DNA from 3 places in the Pseudomonas sp. S07E 245 genome. Region 3 is predicted to be linked to each of the others. Evidence: predicted binding sites of a transcription regulator. Region 3 holds the regulator's gene; each other region holds the start of a gene.
What was found. The regulator sigma-54, encoded in region 3, starts transcription at its own class of promoters, with help from an activator protein. The targets are predictions, from matches to a motif close to ANTGGCATNNANNTTGCTNT.

Region 1: nirB (nitrite reductase large subunit NirB) is a predicted target of sigma-54. The motif match lies at 1,660-1,679, and genes of this name have one in related genera.
Region 2: K3F44_RS11915 (CmpA/NrtA family ABC transporter substrate-binding protein) is a predicted target of sigma-54. The motif match lies at 3,080-3,099, and genes of this name have one in related genera.

What each region holds. Positions count from the first base shown of each region.
Region 1 is NZ_CP080625.1:2,917,811-2,922,264, reverse strand. Features, by position in the region: gene K3F44_RS13470 (DUF1266 domain-containing protein) at 1-561, opposite strand, end outside; gene map (type I methionyl aminopeptidase) at 670-1,461, opposite strand; gene nirB (nitrite reductase large subunit NirB) at 1,833-4,385, shown strand; gene nirD (nitrite reductase small subunit NirD) at 4,385-4,454, shown strand, end outside.
Region 2 is NZ_CP080625.1:2,569,762-2,574,215, reverse strand. Features, by position in the region: gene K3F44_RS11925 (NarK/NasA family nitrate transporter) at 1-1,045, opposite strand, end outside; gene K3F44_RS11920 (ANTAR domain-containing response regulator) at 1,238-1,813, opposite strand; gene K3F44_RS11915 (CmpA/NrtA family ABC transporter substrate-binding protein) at 1,825-3,039, opposite strand; gene K3F44_RS11910 (quinone-dependent dihydroorotate dehydrogenase) at 3,178-4,203, shown strand; gene rmf (ribosome modulation factor) at 4,301-4,454, opposite strand, start outside.
Region 3 is NZ_CP080625.1:43,716-48,169, reverse strand. Features, by position in the region: gene lptC (LPS export ABC transporter periplasmic protein LptC) at 1-208, shown strand, start outside; gene lptA (lipopolysaccharide transport periplasmic protein LptA) at 195-722, shown strand; gene lptB (LPS export ABC transporter ATP-binding protein) at 723-1,448, shown strand; gene K3F44_RS00230 (RNA polymerase factor sigma-54) at 1,619-3,142, shown strand; gene hpf (ribosome hibernation-promoting factor, HPF/YfiA family) at 3,221-3,529, shown strand; gene ptsN (PTS IIA-like nitrogen regulatory protein PtsN) at 3,542-4,009, shown strand; gene rapZ (RNase adapter RapZ) at 4,012-4,454, shown strand, end outside.

The DNA.
Region 1 (4,454 bases), 2.5 Mb from region 3:
GTTGCCCTGGCGTTCGAGTTCGGCGGCGAGTGCCTGGTCGCTGCTGTCAGAGACGTTCCACAGCGCCTTGCCGAACAGGTAGCCGGCCAGGTAGCCGTCCCAGCTGTTGTAGTAATGGCGGGCACGCAAGGCCAGGCGGTAATGCAGGTAGAGGCTTTCTTCGGCAGTGATGTAGGACTTTTTCAGCCCGGCGCGCAGCAGAAAGCTCATCCGCCCCAGGTCCCAGGCGCGGGTGCCGCCGGGGCCGCAGTCCGGGTAGGTGCGGGCGGCGTACTGGTACTTGATCCGGTCCCGTTCGGGCAGGCGCTCGAGCAGCGCTCGCCACTGGCTGGGCAAGCAGCGCTGGAACTGCCAGTAGGCTTCGGACAGCTCGGTGGCGTGGCCGTTGTCAGCCATACCGAGCATGTCCAGCAACTGCGCACGGTTGCTGATGCCCCACCAGCGTTCGAGGTCGCTCTGGTCGTCGCCCTCGTGATAGTCCGGCGCGGTGTAGCTGGCACCGTTGAGGGCAGCCATCGGTGCGGACAAGGCATGCAGCCAATGCTGCGCGGTTTCTTCCATGACACGGACTCCTGGGCCGGCGCAGAACAGAGAGGACGGCCGGCCTTGCGGGTGGCGATTGTAAATAGCGGCCAGCACGGCGGCAAATGGCCTGCTCGGGATGGCGCTTCAGCTGACCGTTTTTCCGGCCAGACGTTCTTCCTCGCGCAGGGTCAGCACTTCATAACCGTCAGCAGTGACCGCAACGGTGTGTTCCCACTGCGCCGACAGCGCGCCGTCGCGGGTGATCACCGTCCAGCCATCTTTCAGCTCGCGGGTGCCGCGCGCGCCCTGGTTGATCATCGGCTCGATGGTGAAGACCATGCCAGGCTTGAGCTTCATGCCCATGCCGCGTTGGCCGAAGTGGAGGATTTCCGGTTTTTCGTGCATCTGCTGGCCGATGCCATGGCCACAGTATTCACGTACTACGCTGTAGCCAGCCGCTTCGGCGGTGCTCTGAATGGCGTGGCCGATGTCGCCCAGAGTGGCCCCCGGGCGAACTTGCTCGATGCCGCGCCAGAGCGCGTCATAAGTGGTTTCTACCAACCGCTCGGCTTCAGCGCTGATCGCGCCGATGCGGTACATCTTCGACGAGTCGGCAATATAACCGCCTTGTTCCAGGGTGATGTCGACGTTGACGATCGAGCCTTCAGCGAGCACTTCGTCAGCCTTGGGCATGCCGTGACAGACGACGTGATCGACCGAAGTGTTCAGCGAATAGGGGAAACCGTATTGGCCCTTGCTGGCCGGCCGGGCGCGCAGGGTCTGGACGATGAACGCCTCGGCGTGGTCGTTGATCTGCATCGTGGTCACGCCGGGGCGGATGAAGCCGTCGAGTTCGGCAAACACCTGCGCCAGCAACTGGCCGGCGCGGCGCATCAGCTCGAGTTGTTCGGCTGTCTTGAGGATGACTTGGGACATTGGCGCTTCAAAGACCTCGCTTGAATCAGGCTGCAGCATATCCCCATGGCACCCAGCCTTGCCACCGCGGCGCCGTGCCCCAGGATGGGGACACGTGCACCAAGACGAGTCGAAAATCCCCCATAGGCGGCGCATCGACTTTCTCGCCACTACCCGTTCGCGCAAGCGTCGAGCCCCGGCCAAAGCCATCGCCCAATAATTGGCACAGTCCCTGCTTTGACCCATCTACAACACGCCCCACTGATCAACGGCGATCAATCAGGGGCCTCACCCAGATGAGAACAGGCAAAGGCGCCTGGAGCTTCGGCTCCAGGCGTTTTTTTTTGTCTTTGCGGCGGCCAACCCCGCCAACCCGTGATCGAGGATCGGCTATGCAGGCAACAGCGAACGGCGGACAACTTCAGCGACTGGTCATCGTCGGCAACGGCATGGTCGGCCATCACTGCGTCGAGCAACTGGTCGAGCGCGGCGCATTGGCGCGCTTCGAGGTGCGCGTATTCGGCGAGGAGCGTCAGCGCGCCTACGATCGCGTACATCTCTCAGAGTACTTCGCCGGCAGCGACAGCGAAGCGCTGGCCATGTGCGAGGCGGATTTCTACGATCGCCACGGCGTGCACCTGCACCTCGGCGAGGGCGTGCTCGAGATCGATCGCGAGCGCTGTGAAGTGGTCACCGCAGAGGGCCGTTATGGCTACGACCAGTTGGTCCTGGCCACCGGCTCTTATCCGTTCGTGCCGCCAGTCGAAGGCTCCAGCGGCACGTCGCGGCTGGTCTATCGCACCCTGGATGACCTTGACGCCATTCGCGCCGCCGCCAGCGGCAGCCGCCGGGGTGTGGTGGTCGGTGGCGGCTTGCTGGGCCTCGAGGCGGCCAACGCCTTGAAGTCGCTGGGCCTGGAAGCACACGTGGTGGAGTTCGCGCCGCGCTTGATGCCGGTGCAGCTCGACAGCGAAGGCGGCGCGGCATTGAAGGCGCAGATCGAGGCGCTGGGCGTGGGGGTGCATGTGTCACGCGCCACCCAGTCGATCAGCTCCGGCAGTGAGTACCGCTATCGAATGAATTTCGACGGTGGCGAGTATCTTGAAACCGACCTGATCGTGTTCTCTGCCGGTATCCGCGCACAAGACGCCCTCGGCCGCGCCTGCGGCCTGGAGACTGGTGCGCGTGGCGGAGTGGCGATCGACCACGATTGCCGCAGCAGCGACCCGCAGATCTTCGCCATCGGCGAGTGCGCCTCGTGGAATGGCAGCGTGTTCGGCCTGGTCGCGCCCGGTTACAGCATGGCGCGCAACCTTGCTGCGCTGTTGCTTGGTGAAACGTCCACCCCGTTCACCGGCGCCGACATGTCAACCAAACTCAAGCTGCTTGGAGTCGATGTCGGCTCGATCGGCGACGCCCACGGCGCGACTCCAGGCGCGCGCAGTTACCGCTTCATCGACGAGGCCAACGCGGCCTATCGCCGGCTGGTGGTCGATGCCAGCGGCAAGCACGTGCTCGGCGCGGTGCTGGTCGGTGACAACAGCTACTACGACACCCTGCTGCAGTACTGCCAGAACGGCATTGCCCTGCCAGCTGATCCGGCCACGCTGATCCTGCCGCAGGGCGGCGGCGCGCCGGCGCTGGGTGCCGATGCCTTGCCCGATACGGCGACCATCTGCTCCTGCCACAACGTCAGCAAGGGCGCGGTCTGTGCGGCCATCGACAGCGGCTGCAGCGACCTCGCCGCGGTCAAGAGTTGCACCAAGGCGGCCAGCGGTTGCGGCGGTTGCGCGGCGCTGCTCAAGCAGGTCTTCGAGCACGAGTTGACTGCCCGAGGGGTCACCGTCGACAAGAGCCTGTGCGAGCACTTCGGCTATACCCGCCAGGAGCTTTATGGGCTGGTCCGGGTCGAGGGCATCCGCACTTTCAATGAGCTGCTCGAGCGTCACGGCGAAGGCCATGTCGGCTGTGACATCTGCAAACCGGCGGTGGGTTCGATCCTGGCCTCGTGCTGGAACCAGCCGATCATGGACGCCGCGCTGGTGCCGCTGCAGGACACCAACGACACCTTCATGGCCAACATGCAGAAAAACGGCACCTACTCGGTGGTGCCGCGCATTCCCGGTGGCGAGATAACCCCGGACAAGCTGATCGTGATCGGCCAGGTGGCGAAAAAATACGACCTCTATACCAAGATCACCGGCGGTCAGCGCATCGACCTGTTCGGCGCGCAGTTGCACGAACTGCCGCTGATATGGGGCGAGCTGATCGCTGCAGGCTTCGAGACCGGTCACGCTTATGGCAAGTCGACGCGTACGGTCAAATCCTGCGTCGGCAGCACCTGGTGCCGCTACGGCGTGCAGGACAGCGTGGCCATGGCCCTGCGCCTGGAAGACCGCTACAAGGGCCTGCGCTCGCCGCACAAACTCAAGTTTGCCGTGTCCGGCTGCACCCGCGAGTGCGCCGAGGCGCAGAGCAAGGACATCGGCGTGATCGCCACCGACAAGGGCTGGAACCTCTACGTCTGCGGCAACGGCGGCATGCGCCCGCGGCACGCCGAGCTGTTTGCCACCGACCTCGATGACGACAGCCTGATCCGCATGATCGACCGCGTGCTGATGTTCTACATCCGCACTGCCGACAAGCTGCAGCGCACCTCGGTCTGGCGCGAGGGCCTGGAAGGTGGCCTGGATTACCTCAAGGCGGTGATCCTTGACGACAGCCTGCTGCTTGGCGCCGAGCTCGAAGCGCAGATGCAGCACGTGGTCGATCAGTATGAATGCGAGTGGGCCAACGCCCTCAACGATCCAGAAAAACTCAAACGGTTCCGCACCTTCGTCAACGACCAGCGCGCCGACCCGGACGTGCACTTTGTGCGTGAACGCGAACAACGCCGGCCGGTGGCCGCGCTGCACCTGATCCCAACTGTCGAGGAGGCTGTCTGATGAACTCATGCAATGTCGCAGTAGCGCAACAACCCAGCTGGCAAACGGTTTGCCAGCGCGGCGATCTGG
Region 2 (4,454 bases), 2.5 Mb from region 3:
GGAAGCCACCGATGCCGCCGGCCATGCCGATCAAGCCAGTCATTACCCCGATTTCCTGGCGGAAGCGCTGCGGCACCAGCTGAAACACTGCGCCATTGCCGGCGCCCAGGCCAAGCATGGCGCTGACGAAAAGAGCCAGCGCAGCCGTGGCGCTAGGCAGGTTGAAGCCGACCGCGGCGATACATACCGCAGCTACGCCATACATGCCGAGCAGGGTGCGGATGCCGCCAAAGCGGTCGGCCAGAGCGCCGCCCAGCGGGCGCATCATGCTGCCGCCAAACACGCAGGCCGCGGTGTAGTAGCCGGCAGTGATCGGGTTCAGGCCATATTGGTCGCTGAAGTAGCCCGGCAGGGCGCTGGCCAAGCCAATGAAGCCGCCAAAGGTGACGCTGTAGAAGAACATGAACCACCAGCTATCGCGATCACCCAGCGCCTTGAAGTAGTCGGCCATGGCTTTGCGTTTTGGTCGTTGCGGCGCGTTGCGGGCCAGCAAGGCAAACACCAGCAGGGTCAGCAGCAGCGGGATCAGGGCGAAGCCGAACACGTTGTTCCAGCCATAGGCTGCGGCCAGGGCCGGCGCCAGCAGCGCCGCGAAGACGGTGCCGGAGTTGCCGGCGCCAGCGATGCCCATCGCTTTGCCCTGATGCTGCGGCGGGTACCACTGCGAGGCCAGCGGCAGTGACACGGCGAACGAAGCGCCGGCAAATCCGAGAAAAACTCCCAGCAGCAAGGCTTGTTCGTAGCTGTGCACGCCCCAGTGCCAGGCGCAGGCCAACGCCACGATCACCACCACCTGGCCCATCAGTCCAGCGGTTTTGGGCGACAGACGATCGACCAGCAGACCCATGCCAAAGCGTAGCAGGGCGCCGGCCAGGATGGGCGTGGCGACCATCAGGCCGCGCTCTTGTGGGGTCAACTGCAGGTCGGTGGCAATCTGCACCGCCATCGGGCCGAGCAGGTACCAGACCATGAAACTCAGGTCGAAATACAGGAATGCAGCAAACAGGGTAGGCACATGCCCGGATTTCCAGAAGCTCGTATTCATCGAACACCTCACGCGGCTTGCAACGGTTGTCATGCCCAGGCTGTGCTGGGCTGGAACGAAAAAGACGCCGCTACCCGATCCATCTTGATGGAGGGTGAGCGACGTCTTTGTCGGAAACTGTGGCAACCGCCGTTGGCTACCTGTAGTGATTGCAGAGCAAAAGCCGGGCCAACCCCTTGGGAGGCAACCGTTTCAGCCGAGCAACTCGTGCATGGCGATGATCTGCTCCGCCACCTGGATGAGCTTCTGCTGCTTGCTCATGGCCTGGCGGCGCATGAGGGTGTAGGCCTGCTCTTCATTGCAGTCCTTCATCTTCATCAGCAAGCCCTTGGCATGCTCCACACGCTTGCGCTCGGCCAGTTGCTGGTCGCGTGCCAACAGCTGGGCCTTGAGCGCCTGGTCGCTCTCGAAGCGGGCCATCGCTACATCCAGAATCGGCTGCAGGCGGCTGCTCTGAATGCCCTCGACGATGTAGGCACTGACCCCGGCGTGGATCGCTTGGCGCATCACATCCGGGTCGTGTTCGTCGGTGAACAGGACAATCGGCCGCGGCTGATCGCGGCTGACCAGCACCACCTGCTCCATGACATCACGCCCCGGTGACTCGGTATCGATCAAGACCACGTCCGGGCGCACCGTTTCGACGCAGGCAGGCAGGTCGATGGTCAGGCCCGTGGCCTCGATGACCTCGAAGCCGGCTTCGATCAGTGCCAGCTTGAGCCGGCCGACTTTTTTCTCTGTGTCGTCGATCAACAGGATCCGTAGCATGTTCAGCCCCTTCACCGAGCGAGATGGGCGCTAGGCGCCGGTGTCATGGCGTGCAGGTGAAAACTGCGGGCGTAGCCATGCGGGTCGCTGCCATCCCAGCGGATACCGTCGATCAACAGGCTGCTGCGCATCGCTGATACGTCGCCTGGCAAGCCGAGCTCAGCGGCAGCAGCGCGGTACAGGGCTAGCTGCTGCACCTGGTTGGCGACCGCCAGGTAGTCGGGGTCTTCGCGCAGCAAACCCCAGCGGCGGAACTGGGTCATGAACCACATGCCATCGGACAGGTAGGGCTGGTTGGCCCGGCCTTGGTCATGAAAGCGCAGTGCGTGGGGGTCCTGCCAGTGATTGCCCAGCCCGTCCTGATAGTCGCCGAGCAGGCGCGGTTCAATCGTCGCCACTGCAGTATCCAGGTAGGCACTGCCGCTCAGTAGATGAGCCGTGCTACGGCGATTCTCCTGGCTCTGCTCGATGAACTGGCTGGCGGCCAATATCGCCTTGACCAGTGCGCGGGCGCTGTTGGGGTACAGCTCGACAAACGCTCGCGCGCAGCCAAGGACCTTTTCCGGGTGGTCCGGCCAGATCGACTGGCTGGTGGCGAGGGTGAAGCCCTGGCCCTCGGCCACCGCCTGGGCTGACCACGGTTCGCCGACGCAGAAGCCATCGATGCGACCGGCCTGTACATGGGCGACCATTTGCGCGGGCGGCACCACGACGCTGGCGACGTCGTGCAGCGGATGAATGCCCTGGCTGGCCAGCCAGTAATACAGCCACATGGCGTGGGTGCCGGTAGGAAATGTCTGGGCAAAGGTCAGCTTCGCCCCTGATTGGTGCACCAGTTTTGCCAGTGCTTCAGGGCTGGTCACGCCTTTGCGCTGCAGGGCGGGTGACAGGTTGATGGCCTGGGCGTTCTGGTTCAGGCCCATCAGCACGGCCATATCGCGGCGGGCGCTGCCGCCGATGCCCAGGTGCACGGCGTAGATCAGGCCATACAGGCAATGCCCTGCATCCAGCTCGCCACTGACCAGCTTGTCACGCATGCCGGCCCAGGAGGCCTGGCGCTTGAGGTTGAGGGTCAGGCCTTGCTGCTGGGCGAAGCCCTGAGTGGCGGCAACCACTACCGAAGCGCAGTCGGTAAGGGCCATGAAACCGATATCGAGGCTGGGTTTTTCCGGCGCGTCACTACCGTTGACCCAGGCCAGAGGTGTTGCGTGGGGAGCTGTATTCACAAAAATCCTCGCCTGTACCGAATAGGCTGTGCCTGCTGTTGAAGCAAGGCATATGCCAGACGGTCAGCAAAGGCCTGTCGCGCCAGCGGCGTGCTGGCTATAATCGCCCCCTCACTCATCCCCGAGTCTTGCCCGCCCATGTATAACCTGGCCCGCCAGCTGCTGTTCAAGCTTTCTCCGGAAACCTCCCACGACCTGTCCCTGGACCTGATTGGTGCCGGTGGCCGGCTGGGGCTCAATGGCCTGCTGTGCAAGCAGCCGGCGCCATCGCCAGTGACGGTGATGGGCTTGAACTTTGCCAACCCGGTCGGGCTGGCGGCGGGTCTGGACAAGAACGGCGCGGCCATCGATGGCTTTGCCCAGCTGGGCTTCGGCTTTGTCGAAATCGGTACCGTGACGCCACGCCCGCAGCCGGGCAACCCCAAGCCGCGGCTGTTTCGTCTGCCTGAGGCAACGGCGATCATCAACCGCATGGGCTTCAACAACCTGGGCGTCGATCACCTGCTGGAGCGGGTGCGTGCCTCGCGCTTCGATGGCGTGCTGGGGATCAACATCGGCAAGAACTTCGACACGCCGGTCGAGCGCGCGGTCGACGATTACCTGATTGGCCTGGAGAAGGTCTACAACGACGCCAGCTACATCACCGTCAATGTCAGCTCGCCGAATACCCCGGGCCTGCGCTCGCTGCAGTTCGGTGACTCGCTCAAGCAGTTGCTGGATGCACTTGCGGTGCGCCGCGAGCAGCTTGCCACTGAGTATGCCAAGCGTGTGCCGCTGGCGATCAAGATTGCCCCGGACATGACCGACGAAGAAACAGCGCTGGTAGCTGCGGCGCTGCTGGAGTCGGGCATGGATGCAGTGATCGCAACCAACACCACGCTGTCCCGTGAAGGCGTCGAGAGCCTGCCGTATGGCGCTGAAGCCGGTGGCCTGTCGGGTGCGCCAGTGCTGGCCAAGAGTACCCATACGGTCAAGGTGCTGGCAGGGGAGTTGGCCGGGCGGATGCCGATCATCGCCGCAGGTGGGATCACCGAAGGCCGTCACGCAGCTGAGAAAATCGCTGCCGGTGCCAGCCTGGTACAGATCTATTCGGGCTTCATTTACAAGGGCCCGGCGCTGATTCGCGAAGCAGTCGATGCCATTGCAGCAATGCCACGGGGCTGATCAGCGGGCATAAAAAAGGGCCCCTTTAAGGGGCCCCTGGGCCGCAGCCCGCCGCCCGGATGGGGCGTGCATGGTGACTCGAATTCAGATTCCTTGATCAGCCAACGGCGTGATTTTCGTTGAGTCTATGAATGCCAGCAGTGCCGGTCATGCCGTCCCAGTTATCTCCGCGACCCTCGCGCCAGCCGTTTATCCAGGCCTGACGTACAGATGCTAGGGTGAAAGGGCAAAGTTCGCGAGATTTGCCGGTG
Region 3 (4,454 bases):
TGCTCGCACCGACGAAAAACAACGCGAAACCATCATTACCAGCACGCGCATGACGGTGTTCCCGCAGAAGCAATATGCGCAGACCGAGCAAGCCGTTAGAATCGACGGCGCCGGCGGCACCACCACCGGCGTTGGCATGAAAGCGTATTTGAAAGACGGCAGGATGGACCTGCTGTCCAACGTAAGAGGACAGTATGAGGCTCGTTAAAACCCTCCCTTTTTTGCTCAGCCTGAGCGCAGCACTGGGAAGCGCGAGCGCCTTGGCCCTGCCGAACGATCGTGACCAGCCAATTCGTATCCAGGCCGACGACGCTCACCTGGATGACAAACAAGGCGTAGCTACCTACCGCGGCGACGTGATCATCACCCAAGGCTCGATGATGATCAAAGGCAACACCGTGACCATGACCCGTGCCGCCAATGGCGACATCGACGTGGTGACTTCGGTGGGCAACCTGGCCTACTTCGAGCAACAGCAGGACGCCGCCAAGCCCGACAAGATGAAAGGCTGGGCCGTGACCATTCAATACCAGGCGCAAAAAGACACGGTGATTCTGACCGACCGCGCCAAGGTCGAGAATGAAAGCAACACCACCGAAGGCGAGAAGATCGTCTACAACACCAAGTCGCAGGTCGCAACCGCAGGCAATGCCGGTGGCGCCGCCACGACCAAGCGTCCGCGCATCGACATGGTGATCCAGCCGAAGAAGAAGGCCGAGTAAATGGCGACTCTCAAAGCCCAGCATCTGGCCAAGAGCTACAAGGGCCGCCAGGTGGTTCGCGACGTCAGCCTGTCGATCGACAGCGGCCAGATCGTCGGCTTGCTCGGCCCCAACGGTGCCGGCAAGACCACCTGCTTCTACATGATCGTCGGCCTGGTTCAGGCCGATCAAGGCCGCGTGCTGATCGACAACAATGACGTCAGCTACCAACCCATGCACGGCCGCGCCCGTGCCGGGATTGGCTACCTGCCGCAGGAAGCGTCGATTTTCCGCAAGCTGTCGGTTGCCGACAACATCATGGCGATCCTCGAAACGCGCAAGGAACTCGACCGTGACGGCCGTCGCAAGGAGCTGGAAAGCCTGCTGCAGGAATTCCATATCAGCCACATCCGCGACAACCTCGGCATGAGCCTTTCCGGTGGCGAACGCCGCCGTGTCGAGATTGCCCGCGCCCTGGCCACCGCACCCAAGTTCATTCTGCTGGATGAACCGTTCGCTGGCGTCGACCCGATCTCGGTAGGTGACATCAAGCAGATCATTCATCACCTCAAGGCCAAGGGTATCGGTGTGTTGATCACCGACCACAACGTCCGCGAGACGCTGGATATCTGTGAGACAGCCTACATCGTCAACGATGGTCAACTGATCGCCGAAGGCGATGCCGAGACCATTCTGGCCAACGATCTGGTCAAGGAAGTCTACCTGGGCCACGAGTTCCGGCTCTGAGGCCCTTGCCTGGGCACTGGCAGCAGCAAGCTAAAACAGCTTAAGTGTTACAGTGCTCTAGGCAAACGCTACAAATTAAGGCATATAACTTGCTTGAAATTGGCGCCGCGGCGCCCTTCGTGTAGTGGATGGCGCAGATGCGCCGGCGGACAAGGTATTAAGCCCAAGCTATGAAACCATCGCTCGTCCTAAAAATGGGCCAGCAACTGACGATGACCCCGCAGTTGCAACAGGCCATTCGTCTGCTTCAGCTCTCGACCCTGGACCTCCAACAGGAAATTCAGGAAGCGCTGGAATCCAACCCGATGCTCGAACGCCAGGAAGATGGCGAAGACTTCGACAACAGCGACCCGCTGGCCGACAGTGCCGAAAGCAAGCCAAGCGCCGAAAACCTGGAGAACAGCTTCCAGGACAGCGGTTTTCAGGATGGCAGCCTGCAGGAAGGCAGCGCCGCCAGTCAGAACCTTGAAGAAGGCGACTGGAACGAGCGCATTCCCAACGAACTACCGGTCGACACCGCCTGGGAAGATGTCTACCAGACCAGCGCCAGCAGCCTGCCCAGCAACGACGATGACGAGTGGGACTTCACCACCCGCACCTCTGCTGGCGAGAGCCTGCAAAGCCACTTGCTGTGGCAACTGAACCTGGCGCCGATGTCCGATACCGATCGCCTGATTGCAGTAACGCTGATCGACAGCATCAACCAGCAAGGCTATCTGGAAGACACCCTCGAAGAAATCTGCGCAGGCTTTGACCCGGAGCTCGACATAGAGCTCGATGAAGTCGAGGCCGTGCTGCACCGTATTCAACAGTTCGAACCCGCCGGCGTTGCCGCACGCAACCTGGGCGAGTGCCTGCTGCTGCAGCTGCGTCAGTTGCCGGCCAATACGCCTTGGTTGACCGAGGCCAAGCGCCTGGTCAGCGACTTCATCGATATGCTCGGCAGCCGCGACTACAGCCAGCTGATGCGCCGTATGAAGCTCAAGGAAGACGAGCTGCGGCAGGTCATCGAGCTGGTGCAGAGCCTCAATCCGCGGCCTGGTTCGCAGATCGAGTCGAGCGAGCCGGAGTACGTGGTGCCTGACGTGATCGTGCGCAAGGACACCGACCGCTGGCTGGTCGAGCTGAACCAGGAGGCCATGCCGCGCCTGCGGGTCAACCCGCAATATGCAGGCTTTGTCCGCCGCGCCGATACCAGCGCCGACAACACCTTCATGCGCAACCAGTTGCAGGAAGCGCGCTGGTTCATCAAGAGCCTGCAGAGCCGCAACGAGACCTTGATGAAGGTCGCCACGCAGATCGTCGAGCACCAGCGCGATTTTCTCGAGTACGGCGACGAGGCGATGAAACCGTTGGTGCTGCATGACATCGCCGAAGCAGTGGGCATGCATGAGTCGACCATCTCCCGCGTCACCACCCAGAAGTACATGCACACTCCGCGTGGCATCTTTGAGTTGAAATACTTTTTCTCGAGCCACGTCAGCACCTCCGAAGGCGGTGAATGCTCGTCCACGGCGATCCGCGCGATCATCAAGAAACTGGTTGCAGCGGAAAATCAGAAAAAGCCATTGAGTGACAGCAAGATCGCTGGTTTACTGGAGGCACAAGGCATCCAGGTAGCCCGTCGCACCGTCGCCAAGTACCGCGAGTCGCTCGGCATAGCACCGTCGAGTGAACGCAAGCGACTGATGTAGCCCCGGGATGTGCCACAGCGTTTTTGTGGCAGGTGCAAGACCTGCCTCTTTATGCACGGGCAACAAAGGAGAAGCTGTATGCAAGTCAACATCAGTGGACACCATGTAGAAGTAACCCCACCACTGCGCGACTACGTCGAGCAGAAGCTGAAGAGACTCGCAGGGCACTTTGACAAGATCACCAACGTTACGGTGATCATGAAAGTCGAGAAACTGCAGCAGAAGATCGAAGCGACTCTGCAGATTCCGGGCGGCGAAGTGGTTGCCAATGCCGAAGATCTAGACATGTATGCAGCCATCGACAATTTGGCTGACAAGCTCGACCGCCAACTGAAAAAACACAAGGAAAAACAGCAAAGTCTCCTGCAAGGTGCAGCTGCTCGCTGATCCCCCTCATCCATGATCCGACTTGAAACCATCCTGACCCCCGGCCGTTCCCTGGTGAACGTGCCGGGCGTCAGCAGTAAGAAACGCGCCCTCGAAGAAATCGCCAAGGTCGTAGCCAGCGAAGTCAGCGAGCTCGACCAGCAAGAAGTCTTCGAGAAGCTGATCGCCCGCGAAAAACTGGGCTCCACCGGGTTCGGCAATGGCATCGCCATTCCGCACTGCCGCCTCAAGGGCTGCGCCAATCCGGTCAGCGCCCTGCTCCACCTGGATCATCCAATCGATTTCGACGCCATCGATGGCGCCCCCGTGGACCTGCTGTTCGTCCTGCTGGTGCCCGAAGCTGCCACCGATGCTCACCTTGAGCTGTTGCGCCAGATTGCCAGCATGCTCGATCGCGAAGATGTGCGTAAGCGTCTGCGCGCTGCGAGAGACAACAAGGCCTTGTACCAGGTCGTCCTGGACGTGCAAAACGGGAGCTGAGCATGCGCCTGATCATCGTCAGCGGCCGCTCTGGCTCCGGCAAGAGCACTGCACTTGCCGTGCTGGAAGACAATGGCTTCTACTGCATCGACAACCTGCCCGCCGGGTTGCTGCCGCAGCTGGCTGAAAACGCGTTGATCAATACCGAGCTGATGCAGCCCAAGGTTGCTGTCTCGATTGATGCGCGCAACCTGCCAGGCCATCTGTCACGCTTCCCCGAGCTGCTCGAGGATGCCCGCGCACGGCACATCCAGTGCGATGTGCTGTACCTGGACGCTGACGAAGACACCCTGCTCAAGCGCTTCTCCGAAACGCGCCGCCGTCACCCACTGACCAACGCCAATCGCTCGCTGGCCGAAGCCATTCGGGTCGAGAGCGATATGCTCGGGCCGATTGCCGACCTTGCCGACCTGAAGATCGATACCACCAACCTCAACCTTTACCA